One region of the Streptosporangium sp. NPDC049046 genome, then DNA from elsewhere that is predicted to be linked to it. Evidence: riboswitches for the same ligand, from Rfam matches in the RefSeq annotation. Region 1 holds a riboswitch; the other holds the start of a gene.
What was found. A riboswitch is a leader RNA that binds a small molecule or an ion and turns the genes downstream of it on or off. The one in region 1 is predicted to bind cyclic di-AMP.
Positions count from the first base shown of each region.

Region 2: linked by a shared signal. The riboswitch ahead of AB0B96_RS11925 (NlpC/P60 family protein) and the one ahead of AB0B96_RS17360 (hypothetical protein) in region 1 are both predicted to bind cyclic di-AMP.

Region 1 is NZ_JBEZEZ010000011.1:24,360-38,992, forward strand. It holds gene AB0B96_RS17335 (VCBS repeat-containing protein) at 1-987, shown strand, start outside; gene AB0B96_RS17340 (DUF427 domain-containing protein) at 1,132-1,515, opposite strand; gene AB0B96_RS17345 (antibiotic biosynthesis monooxygenase family protein) at 1,617-1,901, opposite strand; gene AB0B96_RS17350 (hypothetical protein) at 2,191-2,508, shown strand; gene AB0B96_RS17355 (DUF4253 domain-containing protein) at 2,857-3,603, shown strand; cyclic di-AMP (ydaO/yuaA leader) riboswitch at 3,973-4,122, shown strand; gene AB0B96_RS17360 (hypothetical protein) at 4,373-5,188, shown strand; gene AB0B96_RS17365 (hypothetical protein) at 5,372-5,743, opposite strand; gene AB0B96_RS17370 (roadblock/LC7 domain-containing protein) at 5,756-6,136, opposite strand; gene AB0B96_RS17375 (hypothetical protein) at 6,195-7,088, opposite strand; gene AB0B96_RS17380 (roadblock/LC7 domain-containing protein) at 7,093-7,539, opposite strand; gene AB0B96_RS17385 (DUF4032 domain-containing protein) at 7,626-8,837, opposite strand; gene AB0B96_RS17390 (class II aldolase/adducin family protein) at 8,901-9,548, opposite strand; gene ngcE (N-acetylglucosamine/diacetylchitobiose ABC transporter substrate-binding protein) at 9,880-11,331, shown strand; gene AB0B96_RS17400 (sugar ABC transporter permease) at 11,338-12,249, shown strand; gene AB0B96_RS17405 (carbohydrate ABC transporter permease) at 12,249-13,166, shown strand; gene AB0B96_RS17410 (hypothetical protein) at 13,276-13,878, shown strand; gene AB0B96_RS17415 (4a-hydroxytetrahydrobiopterin dehydratase) at 13,865-14,155, shown strand; gene AB0B96_RS17420 (superoxide dismutase family protein) at 14,286-14,633, shown strand, end outside.
Region 2 is NZ_JBEZEZ010000007.1:122,543-137,175, reverse strand. It holds gene AB0B96_RS11945 (L-aspartate oxidase) at 1-973, shown strand, start outside; gene AB0B96_RS11940 (type III pantothenate kinase) at 973-1,755, shown strand; gene lysX (bifunctional lysylphosphatidylglycerol synthetase/lysine--tRNA ligase LysX) at 1,840-3,342, shown strand; gene AB0B96_RS11930 (LuxR C-terminal-related transcriptional regulator) at 4,118-4,318, shown strand; gene AB0B96_RS11925 (NlpC/P60 family protein) at 4,396-5,445, opposite strand; cyclic di-AMP (ydaO/yuaA leader) riboswitch at 5,451-5,598, opposite strand; gene AB0B96_RS11920 (amino-acid N-acetyltransferase) at 6,060-6,611, shown strand; gene AB0B96_RS11915 (RDD family protein) at 6,840-7,937, shown strand; gene AB0B96_RS11910 (Lsr2 family protein) at 9,224-9,556, shown strand; gene AB0B96_RS11905 (ATP-dependent Clp protease ATP-binding subunit) at 9,836-12,328, shown strand; gene AB0B96_RS11900 (TIM barrel protein) at 12,723-13,673, shown strand; gene AB0B96_RS11895 (alanine racemase) at 13,902-14,633, opposite strand, start outside.

The DNA.
Region 1 (14,633 bases):
ACCACTCGATCCGCTCCGGCGATGATGCGCGATGACGGGGACGGGTCGATGACGATCTGGCGCTGGTCGTCCAATGGGTCGTCGTTCGCGCGTGCGGCGGATTACGAGTCCGGTGGGTGGACGATGTCGCAGGTGGGTGAGCGGGTCGCCGCTGGTGATGTGGATGGTGACGGTGCCGATGATGTGGTGGCGGCGTATCAGAATTCCGATGGCACGTTCAGTTTCCACGTGTGGAAGAAGGGCGTGAGTTACGCCGGTAAGTGGTACACGTCGGGGCCGTTCGAGTTGGGTCCGGTTGATGGTCGTTTGGTGGTGGGTGATTTCACCGGTGACGGTAAGGCGGAGCCGGCGATGATGCGTGACGATGGTGATGGGTCGATGACGATCTGGCGGTGGTCGTCGAACGGGTCGTCGTTCGCGCGTGCGGCGGATTACGAGTCCGGTGGGTGGACGATGTCGCAGGTGGGTGAGCGGGTCGCAGCTGGTGATGTGGACGGTGACGGTGCCGATGATGTGGTGGCGGCGTATCAGAATTCCGATGGCACGTTCAGTTTCCACGTGTGGAAGAAGGGCGTGAGTTACGCCGGTAAGTGGTACACCTCCGGTCCGTTCGAGTTGGGTCCGGTTGATGGTCGTTTGGTGGTGGGTGATTTCACCGGTGACGGTAAGGCGGAGCCGGCGATGATGCGTGACGATGGCGATGGGTCGATGACGATCTGGCGGTGGTCGTCGAACGGGTCGTCGTTCGCGCGTGCGGCGGATTACGAGTCCGGTGGGTGGACGATGTCGCAGGTCGGTGACCGGGTCGCAGCTGGTGATGTGGACGGTGACGGTTCCGAGGACATCGTGGCGGCGTACCAGAATTCCGACGGCACGTTCAGTTTCCACGCCTGGAAGAAGGGGCTGAGTTACGCCGGTAAGTGGTACACCTCCGGCCCGTTCCAGCTGGGTCCGGTCGCGGGCCGCCTCGTCCTCGGCGCCTGGTAGTCGATCACCTGTGACGCGACGGTGGGCGGTCGCGGGGTGCCGCCCACCGTCGGCCCTACGAGTCGAAGTGCCCGTCCCGAGTGATGATCGGAGGGGCGGGCACGAGAGCCGGGCGTCTCCCGGTGGACTCGGGCCGAAAGACGCTCAGGCGGCCGGTTCCTCGACGATGGAGTCGACCCGGTCGGGATAGAAGGCGACGTGGTCCTTGATCTCGGCGACGGCCGGATACGGCGACTCGTAGAACCACACCGCGTCCACCGCCTGCTTCCCGTCCACCGTGACGGTGTAGTAACTCGCGTCGCCCTTGAAAGGACAGTAGGAGGCGGTGTCGGTCCGCTCCAGCAGCGAGCGGTCGACGTCGGTGATCGGGATGTACTGCACCGGCGGGTACGCCGCCTCCCGCAGTGTCAACGCGCTCCGCGAGTCGGCGACCACCCGGCCGGCCACCGAGACGACGATCCGGGCCGGGTTCGGCGTGATCGTGATCGGGTGACTGGGGCTGGGCTCCAGGATGGGCTTGTCAGTCATGACGAGAACCCCTTTCTGTCATATCCAGTCTGCCGGACCCCGGACCCTGAACCGCGTCGCCGTCCCCCTCCCCGGTGGATGGGAGATCTGTCGCCTCCCGCTCAGGCGGGGCCGACGCCGGAGATCTGGTAGCGAGACACCTCGGCGTCGCGGATCATCGTCTCCTGGCCGTCGCTCGGCCCGGAACCCCGGAAGGCGTCGAGGGTCTCCTCCGACTCCCAGCGCTCGTAGACGTTGATCCGGCCGGTGTCGAGGAGGTCGGCGCCGAGCGTGAAGTCGAGGCAGCCGGACGCGGCGCGGGCCTGCTCGATCACGCTTACGCATCCCTTGAGGTAGTCGTCACGGGCATCGGGGTCGACACGGATCCAGCCGGAGATAATGATCACGATGGCAGGGTACGGCCCGCCACCGACATTTAGCCTCGCTCATGGACACGCGTGCCCCCTTTTCGCGTTGTCCTGGCCCACCGCGCCCCCTCCTCGTCAGCCGCGTATATAAAGGTGTCCGTCTTCCGCGCCGGTCGCGCATTCCAGACGTCGATCCTTCCGCGCCGGTCGCGCGTCTCGGGCGTCGATCTTTCCGTACGGTTCGCGCATATCAGGTGTCCGCCGGGCACGTAGGATTCGACGGCTGGGCAGGCGACGACGAGGACGACGAGGACGACGAGGACATGGTGTGAGCTTTGATCTCGGAGTCTGGTTCGCGGCCGGACCGATCACCGCGCGGGAGGCCCTTCTTCGATATCTCGCCTGGGACGAGAGCGGAGCCGCGCCCGGTGAGCCGCGCCCGGAGGTGGCGGCCTTCTACGAGGAGTTGACGGCGCTCTTCCCCGACCTGACCGTCGAGAACTACGGCGCCTCACCGTGGTCCGAGCCGCTCACCGTGGGGGAGGACTTCGTGCTGATGAACGCGGTCTTCCCACGGGCGGGGGAGGTGTGCCGCGTGGTCCTGGAGATGACGCGGCGCCACCCTCTGGTGCTCTTCGAGCCCTAGCTCTCCGGCTTCGCGGGCCTGTCCATTACCCCCGAGACTCACGGCGCCCTCGCGGACGTGACGTGCGGCCCCGAACGGCCTCGTTGAGCATTCGTCGGGCGTGGAGGGGTGGCACCCGCTCGGCTTCGTTCCCCTCTGTACCGATAATTTTTGCCTGGACCAGGGCAGAACTGTCCCTCGGGGTGGTTGACAGGCCAAAATTGATCCGTGGTCAGGATCGGATCGGTAGAGATGAGCGATTGCGAGCGTGAGAGACTCCCGCCAGTTCTGGGCCAGTTGTTCGCCGATGGGGGAGAAGGAGCCCACGAAGGCGAGGGGGACGGGGGAGGCAGGGGCAGGAGGCTCTCGGTGGAGTTGCCGCCGGGGGACGTGGTGTGGCCCGACCCCGGTTACGCTCAGCTCGCGGTCCGTCGCCGTCCGGCGTTCTGGCTGAGTGAGGTGACGGTCTCCGGCGAGTACTGGGCCCGGTTGAGGGCTCAGCACGAGCAGTCGGGCCTGTGGCCGGTCCTGCTGGAGGACTCCGTCCAGCCCTGGTCGGCGGGTCAGATCGCCCCCGACACCGCCGCGCAGATCGACAACTACAACGCCGCCGCGTTCATGGCCGAGGTGTGGTCCGACTGGATCGAGAGGGCGACCCTGGACCAGCTCGAAATCCTCGATCCCTACGGTCCCGAGTGTCCGGGCCCGGCGCCGGCGGGAAGGCTCGCCGCCGATCCCGGTGTGGTCGCCGACTGGTACGCCGGGCTGGTGGCCGAGCGCAGGACCCCGCTCGGGCTCGTCGCGGTGGAGCGCGGGGCCGACGCCCTGGCCGTGATGGGCTGGCAGGGCGCCCTGAACCACAACGAGTGGATGGTCCCGCTCGCGGCCGTCGTACGGAGCTGGGAGGAGAGGTTCGGGGTGCGGGTGGTCGGGATGGGTTTCAACACTCTCGACCTCAGCGTCGCCGCGCCTCCGACGACCTCCGAGCACGCCCTGCACGTCGCGGCGGAACACTGGACGTTCTGCCCCGACAGCATCATCCAGGGGGCGGGGACCCTCATCGACTACGCCGAGCAGATCAAGGGCAGGAACGCCTGGTCGTTCTGGTGGGACTGACCGGACGGGGATGACCCGCGGGGTGGGGGAGATCCCGTGCGGGTCTCGGTGAGGGGTCCGCGATGGGCTGCCCCCCGGTGAGGAGGCCCTGTGTGGGTCTTGGGGAAGGACCTCTGTCCCACGAGACGGACTGTCGGCCGCCGGTGGGGAGACCCCGTCCGGGGTGGGGGTTCTCGCGGCGGTTGCCGGGATGGGAGAGGCGTTCTCGCTGGTAGGGCGGGTGTCGACCTGGCGGGGCAATCGATGGGGCTTCCTTGAAGCTTGTAGGTAGATCTTCTGGGTTTTTCATGGTGTTTGCTTTGCTTTGTCCGGTTTGGTGGGTAGTGTCCACTGTTATCGGTTGGCGACCTGCCCTTCACAAGAGGAGGCGGCCGGCCGACGTCGAATCCCGAGGGCCCGCAGGGCTCCGGAGCCGGGGAACCAATTTTCCGGGGTGAATCCGCCGCGAACGCGCGGCGGTAGGGCAACTCCACCGCCCGAACCCGTCAGCTAACCCGGTAGACGAGATGGAGAGGAGATCCCCTCATGGATCACCGCGTCACCACGTCGGTGGACCCCCTGTCGGCACCGACCACCTGAACTTCAACGCCGCCCCCCGTCCCCTCGACCTCGCCGCCGCGCCTGACCGTGGCACCTTCAGGACCGTGCTCCGCGTAGCGATCGGCTGATCCGGCTACGCCACCTTTTCCGATGAGCGCGTCCCCGCCAGTGCACCCCTTCGGTGTTCGCACCTGGCCGCCCCGTTCCCTCGCGAAAGAGCCATTTCTCCATGCACCCCTCCTTTGGTATGCACAAGAACGACCTGAACACGCTCTGTCCGGGCGAGCGATCCCCGTACAGGAACACCTCCTTCGGGCGCGGCCTCGCCGCGGCCCTCACCGCCGCGAGCCTCCTCGTCTCCGGCGGTGTCGCCCTGGCGCTCCCCGCCTCCGCGGCCCCCGCCGCCACCCGCCTCGCGAACGACCCGGCGGCCGGCGCGCCCGCCGGTACCGAGGCCGTTCTGCTCCAGGGCGCGACCACGGCCTCCTACTTCTGGGACGACTCCTCTGGCCGGGCCGGTGACACCGGACTTCCCGCCAGCGGCAAGCCGATGCAGAAGGGCATGATCGCCAGCCCGAGCTGGCCCCTGTTCACCGAGGGATACATCCTCTACAAGGGCAAGAAGGCGAAGTTCTTCGTCGGCGACCGCGGCCCGGGTAACCCCTCCAACCAGGGCATCATGATCGACATCGACGCCAAGACCTTCGCCGACCTGACCGGCGGCACGTTCAACGCCGGCACGCTCGGCGTGGACGGCAACGGTGGCATGGGCCACATCGACATCCAGTACGTCGTCACCAAGTGGGGCGGCGGCACGGGGATCAAGAACCACCCGGTCGCGTTCTCCACCGGCGCGTGGAACCGCAGGGACACCAGCCCGGCCCAGCCGCCGACGACCGTCTTCGCGATGGCGAGGAAGCTGGGCATCGGCCTGCAGACCCAGCTGGTGAGCGCCGAGGCGCGACCCTGGCTCGGCAAGCCCAAGGTCATGGTCGAGCACGTCTCCGAGTACGTTCCCGACGGCGTGGCCGCAGAGAAGAACTGACCCCTACGGTGTGGCGGCCGGGAAGAACCGGCCCCCGTCACCGTCCCCGAGGGGGTAGCGGCAGGGAAGAGCCGACCTCGTCACCGTCCCCGGCGGCACGGACGCCGGGAAGAACCGCCCCCGAGAGGCGTGGAGGGTTCCGGTGCGGCCCGCGCCTGCCGGGACGCGGGCCGCACCAAAGGATCAGACTTCGAGCTTCTCCTCGATGCCACGCAGGTTGTGCCGGGCGAGCGCGAGGTTGGCCCGGTTCCGGTCGAGGGCCAGGTAGAGGAACAGCCCTTTACCGCTCCGGCCCGCGATAGGGCGGATCACGTGATACTGCGTGCCGAGCGTGATGAGGATGTCCTCGATGCCGTCCTTGATGCCGAGCGACTCCATGGTCCGCATCTTCGCCCTGACGACCTCGGTGTTACCCGCGGCCGCGACCTGGAGGTCGAGGTCCTTGGACCCGCCGAGCGCGCCGAGCGCCATCCCGCTGTTGTAGTCGACGACGACCGCGCCGATGGCACCGTCGATCGCCATCATCTCCTTGAGCGAGATGTCCATGTTGCCCATTACTGTCTCCGATCACTGGGATATCGATGTGCGTGAGCTGACGGCGGCGAGTCGATCCGCCGTTCTGCGGCCCTCCAGCCTGAGCAGTCCGAGATTGGTCCCCGGGCGTGCCAGGACTGTGAGAACGATCTTGGGTCCGGCGGCGTAGAACGCCGCGTAGCCGTTGGTTCCGGAGATGAGCGTCTCCTCGAAGGCGCCCTTGCCGGCGATGCCCGTCATCCGGCGGCTCAGGGCGAGCACCGCGGAGGAGAGCGCGCCCGTCTGCTCGATGTCGTTTCTCAGGTCGCTGGCTATCGTCAGGCCGTCGACACTGCACGCGATGCTCCCGTCCACATCGGGTACGCGTTCTCGCAGCATCGCCATCTCACGGCGTATCTCCTCGCGCAGTTCCACCGGCATCCTCCTTCCGATCAACTTCAGCGTCCGTAGCCTTATCGGCATGTGACCGGGCTCAAGTCATTGCCTCCAATGCGTTCCTGAGCCGGATGAGCAGGTTGACGTCGGCCGGGTCCCCGTTCGCCCTGGGGATCCACTCCGACGTCTCCACGGAGCCCGTCCCGGCCGCCGGGATCTCCGTGGCGCCCTTCGTCCGCCTGGGCAGCGGGTCCGGCACGGCGGGGGCCTCGGCCGGACCGGGCTCCGGGACGCGGAGCAGCCCGGAGGAGGCGAGCTGTCGTACGGCGAGCAGCACCGAGTACGCGGGACGGCCCAGTTTGCGCGCCAGCTCGGCCGGGGTCGCGACGGAGTCGGCGCCGACGAGCACCTCCCACTGGAGCGCGCTCAGCACCACCCGGTGGGCGCCGATGCGCTCCACCGGGACGACCGGGAGCGTGTCCAGCTCCGCGGACGGCCAGATCTGTTCCAACTGCGCCTTCCTCCGCTCGCACTCCCGGAGCAGGCCGGTCGCGTCGAAGTACCACTGCGGTCCGAGCCAGTGCAGCTCCCCCCGCCGGAACCTGGGCCGGTGCCCGGTGGCCCGCAGCAGGAAGTACGCGGCGTCGAGCACCGTGCTGAGCACGCAGAACTCCAGCTCACCCCTGGTGAGCAGGCCCTGGGCGATCAGCCGCTCGCCCCCCGTCGGCTGGGGCTCCCGCGACTCCTGCGGCCCGGGAGGGAGCGCGGGGTCCGGTCGCCGGCGGGTGGTGGCCTGCCTGATCTGCCGTACGGCGTGGGCGGATATGCCGCAGCGGGCACCCAGCAGGTCCTCCAGCCGAGGGGCGGACGCGCTCTCGGCGTAGGTCACCCGGCCGTCGGTGAGGTAGACGACCCCCGCCTTGCCGAGTCGCAGGGATCCGGTGGCGTGGTCGCCGGCGAGCCCGCTGAGGATGTTCTCGACGCTGGGCATGGGCTCACGTGGATATCAGACGGCCGGAAAGGGCCTGGAGGCGGTGGCGGGCCAGTGCCAGGTTCGAGCGTTCCGGATCGAGCCTGACGTAAATGACGAGCGGGCCGTCGAACGGCGTTTCCAGCGGCTTCAGTAAATGGTGTCCGCCGTCCGTGGTCACGATCATGTCGTTGATCCGGACCGTGCCGCCGGGCACGGTGACGGCGAGCCCGTCGAGCGTCGCGCGCAGGGTCTCGCTCAGCCCCGCGGCCGACCTCTCCACGTCGGCATGGCGGCTCGCACCGCCGGCGGCCACCGCGGTTCCGCTGGTCTGATCGATGAGGATCGCGTCCAGGGCCCCGGGGATGGCCATTACCTCGGTGAGGCAGTCTTCGATTCCGAGCACGTGCTCTCCCTTGCCGACGACTTCGAACGTCGCCCGGTCAGCGTAGGGAAAAGCCTCGGAAACCACTCTCTCCGGCTAGGGGTTTGATGGGAGAAGGGGGAGGATTCACCACCCCGAGGGGAAGTTATGCACCCCGGATGGAAATCAACCCTTTAGTCCTCGGCGATGAGTGCCTTTTCGTCCGGCTTGAAAATGAGAATGTTCTTCACATAGGAATTCACCGCGGCGGGCAGGCCGACATCGGTCCCGGCCTCCTCCGACATGTACCAGCGGTGGTCGAGCACCTCGTGGAAGAACTGCGCGGGCTCCAGCTTGCCCCGCATCTGGAGGGGGACGGCCAGCACCGTGGGCTGGAAGACCTCGGCGAGCCAGCGGTGGGCCACGATCGCCTCGTCCTCGTGGCGAAGGCCGTGTGACACGCGGAAGGAGTCGAGGTCGTTGAGGAGGCGTCTGGCCTGGTTCTCCTCCACGTCCAGGCCGGTGAGCCGCAGCAGCCTGCGCTGGTGGTGCCCGGCGTCCACGACCTTGGGCCGGACGATGAGCCGCCCGGTGCCCGCCTTGCGGCGGACCATCATCTCCGCGACGTCGAACCCCAGGGAGTTCAGCCGGCGGATCCGCTGGTCGATCATGTGCCAGTCGACCTCCTCGATGATCTCGTCGGAGGTGAGTTCGCCCCACAGACGGTGGTAGCGGCGGCAGACCGAGTCGGCGACCTGCTCGGGGTCGATGGAGGAGTGCAGCAGCCCGCCCGCCTCCAGGTCGAGCATCTCGCCGAAGATGTTGGTGTGCGCCACCTCGATGTCGTACAGCCGCTGCCCCTCGCTGATCATGGGGTGCAGCTCGCCCGTCTCGGCGTCGACCAGATAGGCGGCGAAGGAGCCCGCGTCCCGGCGGAACAGGACGTTCGACAGCGAGCAGTCGCCCCAGTAGAAGCCGCTGAGGTGCAGTCGTACGAGCAGCACGGCGAGGGCGTCGAGCAGCCGGTTGAGCGTCTCCGGGCGGACCGTCCCCGACATGACCGCGCGGTAGGGCAGCGAGAACTGCAGGTGCTGGGTGATGAGCGCGGAGTCGAGCGGCTCGCCGTCCGCGCCGGTCCGCCCGGTGACCACGGCGACCGGCTCGACGGACGGGGTGTCCATCCGGCTCAGGTCCCACAGCAGGCGATACTCGCGCTTGGCGTAGTACTCGCTGATCTCCTTGATCGCGTACACCTTGCCCGACAGGCGGGCGAAGCGCACCACGTGCCGGGAGATGCCCCGGGGCAGGGAGACCAGGCGGTGCTCGGGCCACTGCTCCAGCGGGACGTCCCAGGGCAGGCGGATGAGGTCCGGATCGCTCGGCGCGCCGGTGAGCTGCAGGGGCATGGGGTCAGTCCTCGCGATGGGTGGTCCGGCGGTGTGCAGGACGGGCAGGTGGTCGCGCCGCGCTCAGTCCTCGCGGCGGGGAAAGGTGGGCGGGTCGAGGGCGCGCCGGACCACCGAGGCGAGCTGCTCCTCGGTGAGCACGCGGGGCTCGCCGACGCTCCTGGCCCGCACGTAGACCTCGCAGAGCCACTCCAGCAACCTGGTCGCCTCGAAGGCACCGTCCAGGTCGTCGCCGATCGTGACCCCGCCGTGGTTGGCCATCAACGCGGCACGCCTGTCCTTGAGCGCGGCCCTGACGGAGGCGGCGAGCTCGGGGGTGCCGTAGGTGGCGTATTCGGCGACCCGCACGGTCCCGCCGAGCAGCAGGACGTTGTAGTGGATCGGCGGCAGCTCGCTCATGGTCGTGGCGACCACGGTGCCGAAGACGGAGTGGGTGTGCACGACGGCGCCGGCGCCGGTGGTCGCGTAGACCGCGAGGTGCATGGGGGTCTCCGACGACGGCCGCAGATCGCCCTCGACGAGGTGTCCCTCGATGTCGACGACCGGGCAGGCATCGGGCTCCAGCCGGTCGAGGGAGACGCCGCTGGGTGTCACGGCGACCAGGTCGCCCACGCGGACGCTGAGATTTCCCGCGGTCCCGACGACCAGTCCGGTCGTGGCGGCCCGATGGCCGTACTCACACAGCAGGCGGCGCTGCTCGGCCAGCAACATGTCGTCAAAAGTAGGGGGTTGCGGTACCGGGCGGCAAACCTTCATTATCTGGTCTAGACCGGTTGCCGCCTGTCGGTGGTCGGCGAGCAGGGTTCCTCTACCTCTCCGGCGGTCGTGCGTCAACGGTTGGTAGAGGAATTTAGACCGCTATGTGCTGTTTCGTTGCCGGATAGCACTTCCCTGGCGTTTGGTTGCTACCGGATATGTCGCGAGGACATCACGGCTCGGTCTAGACCGGATGCGGGCCCTTGACGGTGGGCTCCAGGGATACGTACCTTCGGGCAAACGTTTAGGAAACTTTCCTAATTGATCCCCCGTGCAGGAGGGTTACATGTCCACATCGGCCAGTACGCCCGGAGATATCACCCGGCGGCAGATGCTCCGCCGGATCGGCATGACCGCTCTGATCGCCGGCCCCGGCGCAGGGATGCTCACCGCCTGCGCCACCGGCGGCGGCCCGGCCCCCGCCGCCTCCGCGGCACCCTCCGCGAGCGGCGCGGTCTCCGCGGCGAACCCGTTCGGCGTCGCCGCCGACGCGCCGCTCGAGGTCGTCATCTTCAAGGGCGGCCTGGGCGACAGCTACGCCACCGAGGTCCACGAGCCGCTGTACAAGAAGGCGTTCCCGCAGGCCCAGATCAAGCACGTCGCCACCCAGCAGATCGCCCAGACCCTGCAGCCGAGGTTCGCCGGCGGCGACGTCCCCGACATGATCGCCAACTCCGGCACCGACCTGATGGACAACGGCGCCCTGCAGCAGGAGGGCCAGCTCCTGGAGCTCACCGAGCTGTGGGACGCCCCCTCCATCGACGACCCGAGCAAGAAGGTGCGCGACATGGTCGCGCCGGGCACCGTCGAGTCCGGCCTCATCGACGGCAAGCCCTACCTGATGAACTACGTCTTCTCCGCGTACGGCCTCTGGTACGACTCCGCGCTGTTCGAGAAGAACGGCTGGACCCCGCCCAAGACCTTCGACGAGTTCAAGACCTTCGCCGAGACGGCGAAGGCGGCGGGGATCACCCCCTTCGCGTACGCGGGCAAGAACGCCTCCTACTACATGTACTGGATGATCCTCATCTCCGCCGCGAAGATCGAGGGCAACCAGATCCTCATCGACGTCGACAACCTCGCCGACGGCGTCTGGCAGCGCGACGCGATGAAGCAGTCCGCCGCAGCCTGGGCCGAGATCGCCAAATACATGGACAAGTCCTTCGAGGGCCTCATCCACACCGAGGTGCAGCTCCGCCAGAACCAGGGCAAGATCGCGCTGTACCCGTCGGGCTCCTGGCTGGAGAACGAGCAGAAGGAACAGACCCCCGAGACCTTCAAGTACGCGCTGACGCCCACCCCCAGCGTCACCGCCGCCGACAAGATGCCGTTCGAGGCCATCCGCGCCGCGGCCGGCGAGGCCTACATCGTCCCCGCCAAGGCGAAGAACCCCAAGGGCGGCCTGGAGTATCTGCGCATCATGCTCTCCAAGGAGGGCGCGCGCGGCTTCACCGAGAAGTCGGGCAACATCACCGTCGTGACCGGGGCCGCCGACGGCCTGGAACTGTCACCGGGCAACGCGAGCCTCAGCGCCGCGCAGACCGCCGCCGGCCAGAACATCGTCACCTTCAGCAGCTTCGAGAACTGGTACAAGGAGTTCGAGACCGAGCTGCGCAAGCAGACCAACGCGCTGATGTTCGGCCGCATCTCCGCCGACGAGTTCTGCGAGAAGGTGCAGAAGGCCGCCGACAAGACCAAGGCCGACTCGTCCATCACCAAGCAGGAACGGAAGGTGTAGCTTCCGATGCGGCAGGGCAAGTATCCGTTCATCGTCGGCTTTCTCGCCGCGCCGGTCCTCCTCTACGTGGTCTTCGTGATCAGCCCGTACATCCAGGCTTTCCAGATCTCGATGACCAACTGGAAGGGCATCTCGGCGAACCCTCAGTTCATCGGCCTGGAGAACTTCACCAGGCTCTTCGAGGACGAGGTCTTCTGGGCCGCGGTGCGGCACCACGGTGTTCTGCTGCTTGTCATGCCGCTGGTCACGATCGTGATCGCCCTGTTCTTCGCCTTCCTGCTCAACCTGAGCGGCGGGCAGCGGGACGGGCGGATGACCGGGATCTGGGGTTCGAAGGTCTATCGTGTGATCTTCTTCCTGCCCCAGGTCCTGGCCGTCGCCATCGTCGGCGTGCTCTTCCAGGCGATCTACCGCCCGGACGGGACCGGCGTGATCAACGGCCTGCTCGGCAAGGTCGGCATCGAGCCGGTCGGCTGGCTCATCGACCCGGACATCGCGCTGCTGTCGATCATCGCGGTGATGGTCTGGCAGGCCGTCGGCTTCTACGTGGTCCTGTTCTCGGCCGGCATGTCCTCCATCCCCAAGGACGTCTTCGAGGCCGCCGCGCTCGACGGCGCCGGCCGGTTCACCCTGTTCTTCAGGATCACGATCCCGCTGCTGTGGGACACCATGCAGGTCGCCTGGGTCTATCTCGGCATCGCCGCGTTCGACGCCTTCGCCCTGGTCCAGGTCCTCTCGGTCGACCGCGGCGGGCCCGACAACTCCACCACGGTGCTCCCGCTGGAGATCTGGCGTACGGCGTTCAACTTCTCCAAGTTCGGCTACGCCTCGGCGATGGGCGTGGCGCTGTTCTTCATGACCATCACGTTCGCCGCCCTCACCCTGCGCGTGACCCGGCGCGAGAGGATCGAGTTCTGATGGCTGCGCCTCCCACGGACACGGCTCGCAAGCCCGACGCCACCCGCCCCGCCGCCCCCGCGCGCGCCGGGCGCCGGGTGAGAAACCCGCTCGGGATCTTCGGTGCGCTCTCCCACGTCGCACTGCTGGTCTGGGCGATCCTGATCGTCGGCCCGATCCTCTGGACGTTCCTGTCCTCCTTCAAGACCAACACCGAGATCTTCGGGGACGCGATCACACTCCCCGCCTCGTTCGGCTGGGACGCCTGGGGCCGGGCCTGGGAGAAGGCCCACATCGGCCAGTACATGCTGAACACCGTCTTCGTGGTGGCGTGCAGCACGGCGGGCACCATGCTGCTCGGCTCGATGGCCGCGTACGTGCTGGCGCGCTACACCTTCCCCGGCAACAGGTTCATCTACTTCCTGTTCGTCTCGGGGATGACCTTCCCGGTCTTCCTCGCGCTGGTCCCGCTCTTCTTCGTGGTGAGAAACCTCGGCCTGATCGACACCCACTTCGGGCTGATCCTCGTCTACATCGCCTACTCGCTGCCGTTCACCGTCTTCTTCCTGTCGGCGTTCTTCAAGACGCTGCCCACCTCGGTGGCCGAGGCGGCGATGATGGACGGCTGCTCGCACACCCGGACGTTCTTCCAGATCATGGTGCCGATGGCGAGGCCGGGGCTGATCAGCATCACGATCTTCAACATCCTGGGCCAGTGGAACCAGTATCTTCTGCCGATCGTGCTGCTGTCGGGCAACGTCGAGGACAAGTGGCTGATCACCCAGGGCGTCGCCAACATCTCCACCAGCGCCGGGTACGAGGCCGACTGGCCGGGGCTGTTCGCCGCGCTGAGCATGGCCATCATCCCCGTCATGATCATTTACATCATCTTCCAGCGCCAGATCCAGTCGGGTCTGACCTCGGGCGCCGTCAAATGACCGGATCCGGTCAAATAAACGGTCTCGGCGAGTAATCCCGGAGGCGTCGTCGGGAGTCGTTCATATTCGGAACGACTCCTGTCCCCTTCTCCCGTGGAGAACCCGACACATGGCCCACCCCGACCAGGATTTCCCCTTCCCCTTCTTCGGCGCGGGGGAGGCGAGTTACTACATGTGGGCCGAGGTGCACGTACGCTTCGCCCGTCAGCCCAGCAGCTCCCAGCGTGCGGTCATCGTCGACACCGTCCCGGCGCCCCTGCGCGGGGCGATCGACTGGTGCGAGGGGCGCCAGCTCATGGTGGCGAGCGGCCTGCTCCTGCACGGCACGGTGGTCCGCACCTACCCGGTCGCCGACGGCGAGTCCGACCGCATCGGCGACGACGGCTGGCTGTACGCCGCACCCTCCCGGATCGCCGCGTTCAACGCCGACATCGAGCGATGGCTGCTCCGCATCAGCCGCGAGTGCCCGATCCTGGCCGCCTACCGCGCCGAGGACCCCGACAGCGGGGGCACCCGCCTGTCGGGCTGGCACGAGTGGAGCCTCGCCAGGCTGCCCGAACTGCTGTCCGAGCTGGAGCCCCTCCTCGACCAGGCCAGCCACGCCACCTCCATGGCCCAGGGCATCATGGCCATGGCCAGGCGCGCCGGAAGCCTGCCCAGGCTTGGTGTCCTCGCCGGAGACATGATCTCCTGGGGGGATGAACCTGCTTGACGACTCCACGGTGGACGCTCGGCTGACCGGCCTGCCCGAGTGGCGGCGCGAGGGCGACGAGATCCGCCGCACGATCAACGCCACCGATTTCCCGACCGCGATCCGCATCGTGGACGAGATCGCGGTGGAGGCCGAGAAGCTCGACCACCACCCCGACATCGACATCCGCTGGCGCACCCTTCACCTGGCGCTCAGCACACACAGCGCGGGCGGCCTGACGGAACTCGACTTCACCCTGGCCGCCCGCATCGACGAGATCGCCTCGGCCAACGCCTGAACCGCTCCCGCGCCGATCACGTCTCGCGCTTCCCGGCGGCATGGCCGAGAGTGGTCAATGCTCAGAGTGATCATATGATTACTGGATATGGTGAGCTCTGCTCTTCTCCGGCCGCTCAAGGAGATCGTGGATGCGCATCATGGGAGTTCTCGCCGCCGTGGCTCTGCTCTGCGCGGGCTGCGGTGATCAGGCCGCCGATCCGGCCGGGCGCGGCCCGGCCGTGGCGTCGGCCACCCCGGGCGCCCGCGAGATGCGTCTCGTCGGGGGCGGCACGTTCACCGATCCGGCGCCGCGCGCCTCCGCCATCGTCTACGACACCCGGCTGGTGCCGCCGGGAGCCTGGGCACAGGTCAACGTGGAGTCCGGGGCGGTGCTCGCCACCGCCACGGTCACCGTGAAGGGCATGCTCCCCGGGCGCACGTACGGGGCGCACCTGCACGTCAACCCGTGCGGCTTCAAACCGGAGGACGCCGGGCCG
Region 2 (14,633 bases), on a different contig from region 1:
GAACGACGACCGGTGGCTGGGCCACCTCGACATCACCCTGACAGCGGAGGGGCTGGCCATGACATACGCACCGCACGGGCAGCGCGCGAGCGCGCTGCCGCCCCAGGTGGAGAACGACCTCATCGAGGCGGGCCTGGACCCGAGGGCGGTGACCGCGGTCCTGGAGGCCGCCGCGGCCGAGGACCTGCAGGAGGGGGGCGACGTCACCAGTGTCGCCACCATCCCCGCCGACCAGACCGCCACCGCCGACGTGGTGGCCCGCGCCGACGGCGTGGTCGCAGGGCTGGCCGTGGCCGAGGGCGCGTTCTCCCACCTCAGCCAGGGCCGCCTGGTGACCGAGCGCAGGGTCAAGGACGGCGAGCGCGTCGCCGTCGGCGACGTGCTGATGACCGTCACCGGTCCCACCAGGGACCTGCTGACCGCCGAGCGCACCGCGCTCAACCTGCTCACCCACCTGTCCGGCATCGCGACCCTGACCGGCCGCTGGGTCCGGGCCGTCGAGGGGACCGGGGCCAGGATCAGGGACAGCCGCAAGACGCTGCCGGGACTGCGGGCCCTGGAGAAGTACGCCGTCCGGTGCGGCGGCGGAACCAATCACCGCATGTCACTTTCGGACGCCGCGCTGATCAAGGACAATCACGTGGTGGCCTCGGGTGGGGTCGCCGAGGCGTTCCGGGCGGTCCGTGACGCCTTTCCCGGCCTGCCGATCGAGGTCGAGGTCGATCGGATCGACCAGATCGAGCCGGTGCTGGCCGAGGGAGCGGAGGAGATCCTGTTGGACAATTTCACCGTCGAGGAGCTGGCGCGGGCCGTACGGCTGGTGGACGGCAGGGCGCGGCTGGAGTCCAGCGGGGGACTGACCCTCCAGGTCGCTCGTGCCGTGGCGGAAACGGGTGTTGACTACCTTGCCGTGGGCGCGCTCACGCATTCGGCGCCGGCGCTGGACATCGCCTTGGACCTTCGGGGGAATTGATGCTGCTTGCCATCGACGTCGGCAACACTCACACCGTTCTCGGACTCTTCGAGGGTGAGGACGTCATCGAGCACTGGCGGATCGCCACGGACGCCCGGCGGACGGCTGACGAGATCGCCGTCGTGCTCCAGGGGCTGCTCGGGCAGTCGCCGCTGCTCAAGGGCGCCGACGTCAACGGCATCGTGATCTGTTCCACCGTCCCCTCGGTGCTCAACGAGATGCGTGAGATGTGCCGCCGCTACTACGGCGACGTGAACGCGGTGATCGTCGAGCCGGGCGTCCGCACCGGGGTGCCGGTGCGGATGGACAACCCGAAGGAGGTCGGCAGCGACCGCATCGTCAACGCGCTGGCGGCGATCCAGCTGTACGGCGGGCCGTGCGTCATCGTCGACTTCGGCACCGCGACCTCCTTCGACGCCGTCTCCGCCAAGGGGGAGTACGTCGGCGCGGTGACCGCCCCCGGCATCGAGATCTCGGTGGACGCGCTCGCCACGGCGGGGGCGCAACTCCACAAGGTGGAGCTGATCCGTCCTCGCTCCGTGATCGCGAAGAACACCGTCGAGGCGCTTCAGGCCGGCATCATCTACGGCTTCGCCGGTCAGGTCGACGGGATCGTCGAGCGGATGGCGGCGGAGCTCGCCGACGACCCCGACGACGTCACCGTGGTCGCCACCGGCGGCGCGGCGCCGCTCGTGGTGAGCGAGGCCCGCTCGATCGACATGCACGAGCCCTGGCTCACGCTGATCGGCCTGCGCCTGATCTACCACCGCAACACGCCCTGAGGACGCCGGGGCACCGGGAGAGTCCCTCCCGGTGCCGGACGGGGGGAACTCACGGGGTTCGCCGCATCGGTACCCTTTGGAACTGTGACCGATGACGTGACCACCCCCGCCGAGGATCTGCCCGAGCAGATGCGCGTACGCCGGGAGAAGCTCGACCGCCTCCGTTCCGAGGACGTCGACCCCTATCCGGTGAACTTCCCGCGCACCGCGACCAACGCCGAGATCCGCCAGAAATACGCCGATCTCTCCGCTGACACCGCGACGGGCGACAAAGTGGGTGTCACCGGCCGCGTGATGCTGTCCAGGACCGGAGGCAAGCTCTGCTTCGCCACCATCCGCGACGGCTCAGGCGATCTCCAGATCATGGTCTCCCTGGACAGGGTGGGCGAGGAGTCCCTCGCCGCGTGGAAGCGCGACGTCGACCTCGGTGACCACGTGGGCATCGAGGGCGAGGTCATCACCTCCCGCAGGGGCGAGCTGTCCATCCTCGCCGACCGCTGGGCGATCACCTCGAAGTGCCTGCGCCCGATGCCGGAGAAGCACGCCGGGCTCACCGACCCCGAGGCGCGGGTCCGTCAGCGCTACGTCGACCTCATCGTCAACGACGAGGCCAGGAAGATGGCCCACACCCGCAGCGCCGTGGTCCGGGCCGTCCGCGACTTCTGGCACGAGGAGGGCTACCTGGAGGTCGAGACGCCGATGCTTCAGCCGATCCACGGCGGAGCCACGGCCAGGCCCTTCAGGACCCACATCAACGCGTACGACATGGAGCTCTACCTCCGGATCGCGATCGAGCTCTACCTCAAGCGGCTGGTGGTCGGCGGCCTGGAGAAGGTCTTCGAGATCAACCGCAACTTCCGCAACGAGGGCGCCGACTCCACCCACAACCCCGAGTTCACGATGCTGGAGGCGTACGGCACGTATCTCGACTACAACGACATCGCCGACCTGACCCAGCGGATGATCCAGAAGGCCGTGATGGCGGCCCTCGGCCACTCCGTCGTCGTCCACCAGGGCCAGGAGGTCGATCTCGGGCTGGCGAAGTGGCCGCGGATCACCCTGTACGGATCGGTCTCCGAGGCGCTGGGCGAGGAGGTCACCACCGAGACGCCCCTGGAGCACGTCCGCAAGCTCGCGGACGCGCGGGAGATCCACTGGGACGCCAAGTGGGGTCAGGGCAAGCTGGTCCAGGAGATCTTCGAGGCCCTCGTCGAGCACACGCTCATCCAGCCCACGTTCGTCATGGACTATCCGCTGGAGACCTCCCCGCTGGCACGCAACCACCGGGACAACCCCCTCCTCACCGAGAAGTGGGACCTGATCGGCTTCGGTACCGAGCTGGGCACCGGTTACTCGGAGCTGAACGACCCGGTCGAGCAGCGCCGCCGCCTCACCGAGCAGTCCCTGCTCGCCGCGGGCGGCGACGCGGAGGCCATGCAGCTTGACGAGGATTTCCTCACCGCCCTGGAATATGCGATGCCGCCCACCGGTGGCATGGGGCTCGGGATCGACCGTCTCATCATGGCCTTCACCGGCAAGAACATTCGCGAGACCATCCTGTTCCCGCTGGTCAAGCCGACCGCCTGAGCACGGCGAAGGGCGGCACGCAGGGATCTTGTGGTGGCGTCGGCCCCGGGCACCGCCCGGGGCCGGCGCCGTTTTCATGTGGTGGCGCGGTGAGACCGCCGTGAGTGCCGCGGGGCCGTCGACGAGACGGACGGGACGGACGGGACGAGAGCTGAGGGCTGGAAACGGTCGTCGCGCCCATGGTCCCCCATAATGCCGGACGCCTTTCCGTGCGGATCAGAAATCCATTTCCAGCACGTCCAATATCGCTTTCGCGTCCCATCGTCACCGCGTGATACTTCACGAATGCCGCGAAGCCGCTTCCTCGACCCCTATATTTCCGTCTTTTTCGCGGCGTGTCGTCAAGGTGGCGGATGGTGATGGCCGCCGAAGACTATCGGGAAGAGATCGGTTTTTACCGAGAAATGCGGGCAGTCCGGATCTCCGGAGGACCCGCTCCGGCGCGCCCGGCGGGGCGAGGGCTCCCGCGAAACCTTGTTCTGCCAGGACTTCGATCACCGCAGCCAGGGGTACCTGCCGGCTCGTGCTCGGGATGGGTCATGACATAGCCGCAAAGGCACTGACATATCATGAGTACTTCATGTAGCGCCTACTATGTCAATACTGGACGCGCGCTATGAAGAGCGGAACTTGACGACCTTTGAACAAGGCGTTTACCGTTCCTGGCGGACGGTATTCATTTCCGGCGTCTCGCACCCGGTTTCCAGAGTGGGGGGAGTGACTCTTGATGGCATATCCAGAAGTGGATTCACGCCATGGCGACAGCCCCCTGGGCATGAGCGATATCGGTCTCAGCGATGACGATCTCGTGCTGCTGGCTGAGCTCGCCAAGGGTGTCACGGTCGATCGGGTGGGGCGTCGCCTCGACATCAGCGGGCGGACCGTCAGGCGCAGGCTGAGAGGCATCTGCGACCGCATCGGTGTCGCCACGGCGATCGAGGCCGTCGCCTGGGCCGCACGCCGTCGCCTGATCTGACACGGCACCGCACGCGTGCCCGGCAGGTCGGGCCGGGCACGCGTGCGGACAGGGCAGGGGGGCGGGGTGGGGCACGCTCAGGCGGCGATGCGGACGCCTCCGACAAAGGGCCGGTTGTCGATCGTGGTGATGTGGACGACGTCACCCGTCCGGGGCGCGTGGACCATCAGGCCCGCGCCGATGTAGATCCCGACATGGTGCAGGTCGCTGTAGAAGAAGACCAGGTCTCCGGGGCGTAGCTCTTTCCTGGAGACGTGGGTGCCGGCGGTCCACTGGTCGCCGGTGTAGTGCGGCAGGCTGATGCCGACCTTCTGGTAGGCCCACATGACCAGCCCGGAGCAGTCGAAGGAGTTGGGACCCTCGGCGCCCCAGACGTACGGCTTGAGCTGCTGGGTGAGCGCCCAGCGGGTCGCCTCCGCGGCCTTGCCGCTTCCCACGATGGGCACGTTGGTCTTCACCCGGGCGCCCCTGTTGCCGACGGCCCTGGCACGCACCTCGCTGAACAGGTCGCTCTCGACCCGCGCGACCAGACGCTCGATCTTGGTCCGGTTGCCGTCGATCTCCGCCAGGAGCTTCTTGACCTCCGACGTCCTCGCCTTGGCGCCGGCCTTCGCCCGCTCGGCGGCCTCGATCGCCCGGGCGACCTGGGCGACCTCCTCGCTCTGCTGCTGCTGGAGCGCGTAGTTGGTGGTGGCCTGATCGAGGAAGGTGTCGGGGTCCGTCGCCTGTGTGAAGGCGAGTCCGGAGTTCAGGCCGCCCGACATGTAGGTGCTCTGCGCCAGGAGGGTGGCCTTGGTGCGACGGGAGGCCAGCTCCGACTCGCTCGACGCGAGGATCTTCTCGGCGCTCTCCGCGGCCCGCTGGGCCTGCCTGAGCTTGACCCGCTCGCCGTTGTACCGCTCGGCGAGGACGCCGATCTCCTCGTGCAGTTTCTCGGCCTGCTTGGCCAGCTGCTGGAGGCTGGGTTCGGGGTCGGCGGTGGCCGCGACCGTCGGTGTGCCGAGAGTGAGGGTGGCGAATGCCAGGCCGATCACCGCCATGCGGCGGCGCAGCCCGCGCGGCGCGCGTTCTCGACGGCGGGCGTCGTCGCCCGCGTTCTTTCCTCCGCGGTCGCGCTCGCGCTTCACCAACGGGCTCCTCTCCTCGGCCGCCTACCGGGTTAGCTGACGGGTTCGGGCCGGAGGCAGCCCTACCGAGTGCGCCGGTGGCACTCGGATTCACCCCCAAGGACGTGGTGGGTCCCCGGTTCCCCGTGGTGAGGGATTCGGCGGGTCAGGCTTTTACGTCTCTGACATCGAGCACGGAGATTAGTGCACCCGTGGTTCCTGCTCAACCAGAACTGCGAATTCAGTGGAGGTTCCGCAACTGAAGTGTCACGGAAAGATCACATGTCAATATGATCAACATGGCCATTACGCTGCCTTTACCTCCCCGGCGGGGGGTGCGGGGAAGGTCTTCCCAGGTCCGGGACCGTACCAAAGGTGAGTTGTGGCACACGTGAGATGCCGCGCGCCCAGTGTGGTAAAGCGATTACCGGCGGTCATGTGAGGGGGGTGTGCCGCGAGTTAAGGAGGAGCCGTAATTGAAGACCGGTGAGGACGTACGCTGAACGGTCATGGAGCAGCTTGCTGAGCATTCTCCCGTGCCGGTCGTGAGCACCCCGGGCGGCGGGGAGCGACGCGCGGGACCCGAGGGGGCGGAGCCTGACCCGCCCCTGCCCGCGGCGGCCGAGGTCGCGGAGATCGCCAAGGCCGCCGAGGTCTCGGTCCGTCGTGCCCGGACCCCGGACGTCCGCGCGATCAGGCGGCTCGTCGACACCTACGGCGGCGTCGGCCCCCGCCTGCTGGAGAAGGCCACCGTCACCCTGTACGAGGACGTTCAGGAGTTCTGGGTCGCCACCGACGCCGAGGGGGCGGTCATCGGCTGCGGGGCTCTCCACGTCCTCTGGGAGGATCTTGCCGAGATCCGCACCGTGGCCGTCGATCCGACCCGTCGCGGGATGGGAATCGGCCACCGGATCGTCTCCGCCCTCATTCGCACGGCCGCGGAGCTGGGCCTGCGCCGGGTCTTCTGCCTCACCTTCGAGGTCGACTTCTTCGCCAGGCACGGTTTCCGCGAGATCCAGGGCACGCCCGTCGCTCCCGCGGTCTACGCGGAGCTTCTCGCCTCCTACGACGAGGGCGTGGCGGAGTTTCTCGATCTGGAGCACGTCAAGCCCAACACCTTGGGAAACACCCGGATGCTGCTCCACCTGACACGTGAGCCCGACTGTGATGACTTTGGAGCTGACTGATCGGAAAGGTGACTGTCGATACCTATGTCGATACCTTGTGCAGCAGCAAGCATGTGCGTCTGACATTTGCCACATGCGCAGTCTAAGTGAGGTGACGCGGTGAGCACCGGACAGCCGCCGTATCCACAGGATGATCCCGACCGCGATCGCACACCGTCGGGACACCCGGATTACGGACAGCACAACGCGGGTCGAGCCGCTGGCGAACTCGATCCCGACGTAACGGTCATGGGATATCGGTCGGAGGCCTCACAGCCGAACACCGGCCCAGGACAGAGCCAGCCCGGCTACGGCCAGGGTTACGGGCAGCAGGGCTACGGCCAGCAGCCCGGTTACGGCCAGCAGGGTTACGGCCAGCAGCCCGACTACGGGCAGCAGTCCCAGCAGCAGGGCTACGGCCAGCAGGGCGGGACGGGGTCGTACGGGCAGCAGCAGCCCGGCTACGGCCAGCAGTCCCAGCAGCAGGGTTACGGCCAGCAGCCCAGTTATGGCCAGCAGGGCGGGACCGGCGGGTACGGCCAGCAGGGCGGGACGGGGTCGTACGGGCAGCAGCAGCCCGGTTACGGCCAGCAGGCGTCCCACGAGCAGTCGGGCTACGGTCAGCAGTCCCAGCCCGGTTACGGCCAGCAGGCTTACGGCCAGCAGCCGGGCTACGGCCAGCAGGGGGCCCAGCAGCCCGGCTACGGTCAGCAGCCGGACTACGGGCAGCAGTACGGCCAGCAGGGTTACGGCCAGCAGCCCGACTACGGCCAGCAGGGCTACGGCCAGCAGCCCGGCTACGGGCAGCAGGGCTACGGCCAGCCGTACGGCGGTCCTCCCGGGGCGCCCGCCCCGCTCGCGGAGTGGTGGCAGCGTCTGCTGGCGAGGCTGGTCGACGGGATCATCCTGGCGATCCCGGGGGTCATCATCAGCCTGGTGCTGACCGCGATGCTCGTGACCGCCCCCACCTTCGACGGCACGTCGATCACGGAGGGGAGCGGGACCTTCCTCGCCGGGCTCCTCATCGCGTTGGTCAGCGCGGCGATCTACATGGCCTACGAGTTCCTCATGCTCAGCAGGGGCGGCCAGACGGTCGGCAAGATGGTCATGGGCATCAAGGTCGTGCCGGTCGGCAGTGCCCTGCCGCCCGGTGGGCTCGGCTCCGACATGGCGGTCAAGCGCGCCGGGGTGATGTTCGGCCCGCAGTTCCTGAGCTGGATCCCCTTCGTAGGCTTCCTCTTCAACATCTTCAGCCTCGTGAACGTCCTGTGGCTGCTGTGGGACAAGCCGCTGCAGCAGGCCCTGCACGACAAGGTGGCGGGGACGGTCGTCGTCAAGATCAAGTAGTCCCCTGAATAACGGGGCCGGCGGTTCAACCGCCGGCCCCGTTTTCGTGCGCGGGTGAGAAAACGGGGGCCCTTAGGGGTCCGTAAGGGTCTCGGGGGCCGGGGCGCGGAAGCCTCAAAACCATTTGCCGCGCCCTGAGCAACGCGGGGGAAGTTATGACCGAGTCTCGACCCGCTCGCCGGAATATTCGCGTACGTTGCCCACAACGGGCTCACGTCCGCCCTGGGCGCCCTATGAGGGGTCAATGCCGGATCCGTCCCCGTCGGGGGTTCGTGCACTACTCGCCGAATGGTCGGCGCCGCGCGCCTCCGGCATCCTCGGTGACCTCGCGTCGGATTCTCTTCTTCGCCTTCCGCCGTGTGTTCGGGGCAGCCGGTGAAGACCTTCTTACGGATCCGGATCGGGGCGCCCGGTGTTGGCGAGGTTGTCTGAGGAGTGCATCGTGTTTGGTGGTTATACGGTCTACGACTATGTACTCCGTGCCAGAGTGGGTCGTACTCTTGGCAAGAAAGTGTTGAAGATCCGTCTTGTTCCATACACTTGTGTCACATCGGTTCACACCGAGGTGATGAAGCGAGCAGCTCCCCGTCCGGGCGTTCTGTCGACGGAGGGCATTCTCGCGATGAAGTCGTCGGCGGCGATCTCAGGCTCCATGGCAAGGTGTTGTTCATCCCGGCGGACAGCCCCCTTCAGCAGGGACTTCGTCGCCGGGAGGTCGATGGCGCAGCGGCGCGGAAGCCGCGCGGCATTGGTATTACGGCGACGATGATGATCACCTGATCGTCCACCTGGTTTTTCCTCGTGCCTTTACGACCACAACCGGTAAGAGAGCTGGAGAGAAGCATTAGGCTGGAGGAAGACGGCATGGTCGCCCCTGCGCGCGTGTCGCCGGTCGGTGGCGCTATGGTCATCTATGGGCGGTTCCAGCGATCGGGTGCGCTCGCGAGGCCCGGAGAGCCGCCGCCACATTTTCATGGTCCCCAGAAAGCCACCCACGGTGCGGAGCGAGGGCGAATGTACGACGTATTGTCCGCGTTGATACCCCCGGCGGTCGTCGGCGGGGCCTTCATCTTCGGAGTCGTCAAGCTACTTCGGAGTGAAGCCGCCGGCCGACGTCCGGCAAAACGGCCCGACCCCGAGTCGCAGAAGAGCTGATCCACCGGAGGCTCGACCGGTGAGTCTCGGTTGCCTGTGAGAATCGCCGAGCTCCTGGAATTGCCGCTCTTCGATCGCGGGTATATGTTTAGCTTGCGAATGAAACAATACTCCGCGAAAGGATTGTGTAGATGGCCAAGCAGATCCAGGAGATTCTCATCGACGACCTCGATGGGGGCGAGGCCAATGAGACTGTCGCCTTCGCGATTGACGGCACCAGCTATGAGATTGACCTGAGTGACGTTAACGCGAAGAAGCTCCGCGACTCCCTGTCGCCTTTCGTGCAGAGCGCCCGCCGTTCCGGCGCCCTGGCTCCCCGCCGCCGCCGCGCAGGCGGAGCGCGGGCACTCACGCGAGAGAAGAGCGCCGACATCCGGGCGTGGGCGAAGTCTCACGGACTCAATGTCAGCGAGCGCGGTCGGATCGCCTCGAAGATCGTCGAGCAGTACGAGCAGGCTCACTAGATCGGCTCAGTAGATCGAGTGAATCATGCGGTTATGGCGGTCACGGTGGGGTCCGGTGGCGGCCATGACCGCATGATGCGTTTTACTGGAAGACAAACGTCGTTCGCTTGCGGCGTAGCGGGAACATCGCACCCCCCATAAGTAGTTGGATGGAGGGTGAACGCCCTGCGCTCGGGGAACGTCTTCTGCATAGAGCGGTCGCCGGGTCGGGGCTACCATGCGGGATGACAGGGCTCGGATATCCCGGACCTGCCTGACCGCTCTGTGAGGAGCGACGAGATGTTCGAGAGGTTCACCGACCGCGCACGGCGGGTTGTCGTCCTGGCCCAAGAAGAGGCCCGGATGCTCAACCACAACTACATCGGTACGGAGCACATTCTTCTTGGCTTGATCCATGAAGGTGAAGGCGTTGCCGCCAAGGCTCTGGAGAGCCTCGGCATCAGTCTTGAAGGTGTGCGTCAGCAGGTCGAGGAGATCATCGGCCAGGGTCAGTCTGCGCCGTCGGGGCACATTCCGTTCACCCCGCGTGCCAAGAAGGTCCTTGAGCTGTCGCTCCGCGAAGCCCTGCAACTGGGACACAACTACATCGGCACCGAGCACATCCTGCTCGGCCTCATCCGTGAGGGCGAGGGCGTCGCCGCCCAGGTGCTGGTGAAGCTGGGAGCCGATCTCAACCGGGTCCGGCAGCAGGTCATCCAGTTGCTCCACGGCTACCAGGGCAAGGAGCCGGCCGCCGCGGGCGGTCCGACCGAGGCCGCACCGTCGACCTCCCTTGTGCTGGACCAGTTCGGCCGCAACCTGACGCAGGCCGCCCGTGAGGGCAAGCTCGACCCGGTCATCGGCCGGGAGAAGGAGATCGAGCGGGTCATGCAGGTCCTGTCCCGCAGGACCAAGAACAACCCGGTCCTGGTGGGAGAGCCCGGCGTCGGCAAGACCGCCGTCGTGGAGGGCCTGTCCCAGAAGATCGTCAAGGGCGAGGTGCCGGAGACGCTCAAGGACAAGCAGCTCTACACCCTCGACCTGGGCGCCCTCGTGGCGGGTTCCCGTTACCGCGGTGACTTCGAGGAGCGGCTGAAGAAGGTCCTCAAGGAGATCCGCACCCGAGGCGACATCATCCTGTTCATCGACGAGCTCCACACGCTCGTCGGCGCGGGTGCCGCCGAGGGCGCGATCGACGCCGCCAGCATCCTGAAGCCGATGCTGGCCCGAGGCGAGCTGCAGACCATCGGGGCCACCACCCTCGACGAATACCGCAAGCACCTGGAGAAGGACGCGGCGCTGGAGCGACGCTTCCAGCCGATCCAGGTGGCCGAGCCCAGCCTCAGCCACACGATCGAGATCCTCAAGGGCCTGCGCGACCGTTACGAGGCACACCACCGCGTCTCCATCACGGACGGCGCCCTGGTGGCCGCCGCGCAGCTGGCCGATCGCTACATCAGCGACCGGTTCCTGCCGGACAAGGCGATCGACCTCATCGACGAGGCCGGCTCGCGCATGCGCATCCGCCGCATGACCGCGCCGCCGGACCTCCGCGAGTACGACGAGAAGATCGCCAACGTGCGGCGCGACAAGGAGTCCGCGATCGACGCGCAGGACTTCGAGAAGGCCGCCGCGCTGCGTGACCAGGAGAAGCAGCTCCAGCTCAAGCGCGAGCGCCGTGAGAAGGAGTGGAAGGCCGGCGACATGGACGTCGTCGCCGAGGTCACCGAGGAGCTCATCGCGGAGGTCCTGGCGACCGCCACCGGCATCCCGGTCTTCAAGCTCACCGAGGAGGAGTCCCAGCGACTGCTCCGCATGGAGGACGAGCTCCACAAGCGGATCATCGGCCAGGACGACGCCATCAAGGGTCTGTCCCGCTCGATCCGCCGTACGCGCGCCGGTCTGAAGGACCCGCGCCGTCCGGGTGGCTCGTTCATCTTCGCCGGTCCGTCCGGTGTCGGTAAGACCGAGCTGTCCAAGGCGCTGGCCGAGTTCCTGTTCGGGGACGAGGACGCGCTGATCATGCTGGACATGTCGGAGTTCATGGAGAAGCACACCGTCTCCCGTCTCTTCGGCTCGCCTCCCGGCTATGTCGGATACGAGGAGGGCGGTCAGCTGACGGAGAAGGTGCGGCGCAAGCCGTTCTCGGTCGTCCTGTTCGACGAGATCGAGAAGGCCCACCCCGACATCTTCAACTCGCTGCTGCAGATCCTGGAGGACGGTCGCCTGACCGACGCCCAGGGCCGGGTGGTCGACTTCAAGAACACCGTCATCATCATGACGACGAACCTCGGCACCCGAGACATCTCCAAGGGTCAGGGCGTCGGCTTCGCGAAGAACAACGACGCCGAGTCCAACTACGACCGGATGAAGTCGAAGGTCCAGGAGGAGCTCAAGCAGCACTTCCGGCCGGAGTTCCTCAACCGTGTCGACGACATCGTGGTCTTCCACCAGCTCACGCCGAAGGAGATCATCCGCATCGTCGACCTGATGCTGGCCCAGGTGAGCCTGCGTCTGAAGGACCGCGACATGGGGATGGAGCTCACGCAGGAGGCCAAGCAGCTGCTGGCCGACCGTGGCTACGACCCCGTGATGGGCGCCCGTCCGCTCCGCCGTACGATCCAGCGCGAGCTGGAGGACATCCTGTCCGAGAAGATCCTGTACGGGGAGCTCCGTCCCGGCCAGATCGTGAAGATCGGGATCGAGGGCGAGGGGGAGAACGCGAAGTTCACCTTCATCGGTGAGAACGCGCCGTCTCCCCAGGTCCCCGACTCGGCCGCGGCCATCGTGTAGCCGATCCAGGACCGGGGCAGGCCGGACATGGCCTGATTCAGGCCAAATGAGCAGACCCCGCCGTGAGGAGACTCACGGCGGGGTCTGCTCATTTGTTATCTAAGACGGTATTTCGCCACGACAGGTAGTACTACACTCTGTAGAGTGAGTTCGGTGACTCTCACCCGGACGATCTGAAAGCAGTACCGGCTGCGGTGAGAGCGGTATCGAGGTAAGCCCGGCGACGTACCGAGGAATCAGCTCCGAGAGTGACGCGGAGATCGGTGCCCGCGCGGGATGCTTCAGACGACCGGGCCGGACTCCCGGCCGGGAGGGCTCCGGCTCGCGCCGCCGTCGACGAGCGGCGCGGGGGTCATCGGGGACGCTTACACGGAAGCACGCTTTGGAGGCACGCATGCGTTTACGGCACGAGGACGGGACGCTCGTTCACCTGGCCTACAACGCGGGCGTGCACCCCGCCGAGGATCTGGAGAACCTCATCGCGCACCTCACCCGGTACGCGGTGCCGGTGCGCAAGCGCCTCGGGGTGGAGCGCATGGGGGTCGGCCTCTGGCTCTCCCCGAGCGTCGCCGACCATCTCACCTCCGACAGGATCGAGCTGGTGCGCCTGCGCCGATCCCTTGAGGAGCGCGGCCTGGAGGTCGTCAGCCTCAACGGCACCGGCGGCAGAAACCAGGAGGTCCCCGGTCCCGACTGGGCCAAGCCCGAGCGTTACCGCTACACGATGGCGCTGGCCAAGATCCTCGCCTTCCTGCTCCCGCAGGACGTCCGCTTCGGGAGCATCTCCACCATCCCCATCGGCTGGCGCCGCGACTGGCCCGCCGACCTGCACTCGATCGCCTCGCGACGGATGGAGCGCCTCGCCCGCGAGCTGCGCGGTCTGTACAGCGTCACCGGCAAGACGATCAGAGTCGGTTTCGAGCCGTGGCCCGGATGCGTGCTGGAGACCACCAAGCAGGCCCTCGACCGGGTCGGCGGCATCGACTCCGAGCACCTGGGCATCTGCCTGGACGCCTGCTATCTCGCGGGCGGCTCTGAGGAGCCGGGAGCCGCCCTGCGCGGCCTGGCGGACACCGGAGCCCCCGTGGTGAAGCTCGGCCACGTACACAACCACATGGCCGCCGCGTGCCAGGAGCTGCCCAGCACCCGCCCGGTCCTGGAGGACACCCTCACCGCGATGCTCTCCGGCGCGGTGAACGGCACCGCCCACATCGAGGTGGAGACCCACGATCTGGCCGTGCCCCTGCGGGGCAAGGGCCCCGGCGCCCTGGTCAACGTGATCGCCGAGGAGCTCGACTGGGCCCGCACCAGCCTCACCGCCCTCGGTCTGCGCCTCGCCGCCTGACCTTCCCGGCCCGACGCCCCGTCGAGCCTCGCTCGACGCCCTGTCGTGTCGATGTCGAGGGCGGACTCACCGCCCTCGGCGCCGGACGGCTCCGAGAGAGGTGTCCTGATCTCTCCGTGCCACGGCGCCCATCACCGGGAAGTGTCACGGCGCTCATCACCGGGAAATCGTCGAAGCCCTCGGCTCCAGGAAGAGCCGAGGGCTTTCGCGGCGTCGGGACGGCACACCTCAGACGTACGAGAACTCCGGATGCGGGTGCATCAGGAAATCGTGGTGGGAGATGTTCCAGGCGTAGGCACCGGCCATCAGGAACTGCACCAGATCGCCGGTCGCCAAAGCCGCCGGGACCCGGCGCGCGAGGGTGTCCTTGGGAGTGCAGAGCTGGCCGACGATCGTCACCGGCTCGCCCTCCATGGCGATGACCATCGGCTGGTCGTGGCCCTTGGTCGCGGGCGTGCGGATGTGGTGGGTCCCACCCGCCACGATGGCGAACAACTCGCCGTGGACCCGCTTGACGTCCAGCACACGGGTCACGTACCGCCCGCAGTAGACCGACACGGACCGGCCGGGCTCGACGCGCAGCGTCTCACCGGGGCGGCGCAGCCCCGCCAGGCCCTTGCCGTAGGTCTCCCAGTCGAAGACGGCGCCGGGGTCGGCGTAGTCGACGGCCATGCCGCCACCGAGGTTGATCTCGGTCAGGCCAAGACCGCGGGCGTAGCCGAGCACGCCGTCGGCGACCTCCAGCATGCGCGGGGCGTCCAGGCCGCTGGCCAGGTGGGCGTGGACGCCGCGCAGGCGCACCGCGTCCTGGCGCTCCAGAAGCGCGAGGCACTCCTCGACGCCGGCCGGGTCCATGCCGAAGGGGGTCGCGCCGCCGCCCATCGCCAGGGCCACGTCCCCCAGCGAGAGGGCGAGGTTGGCGCGGAGCAGCACGTCGGCCTCCCGCCCGGTGGCGATCAG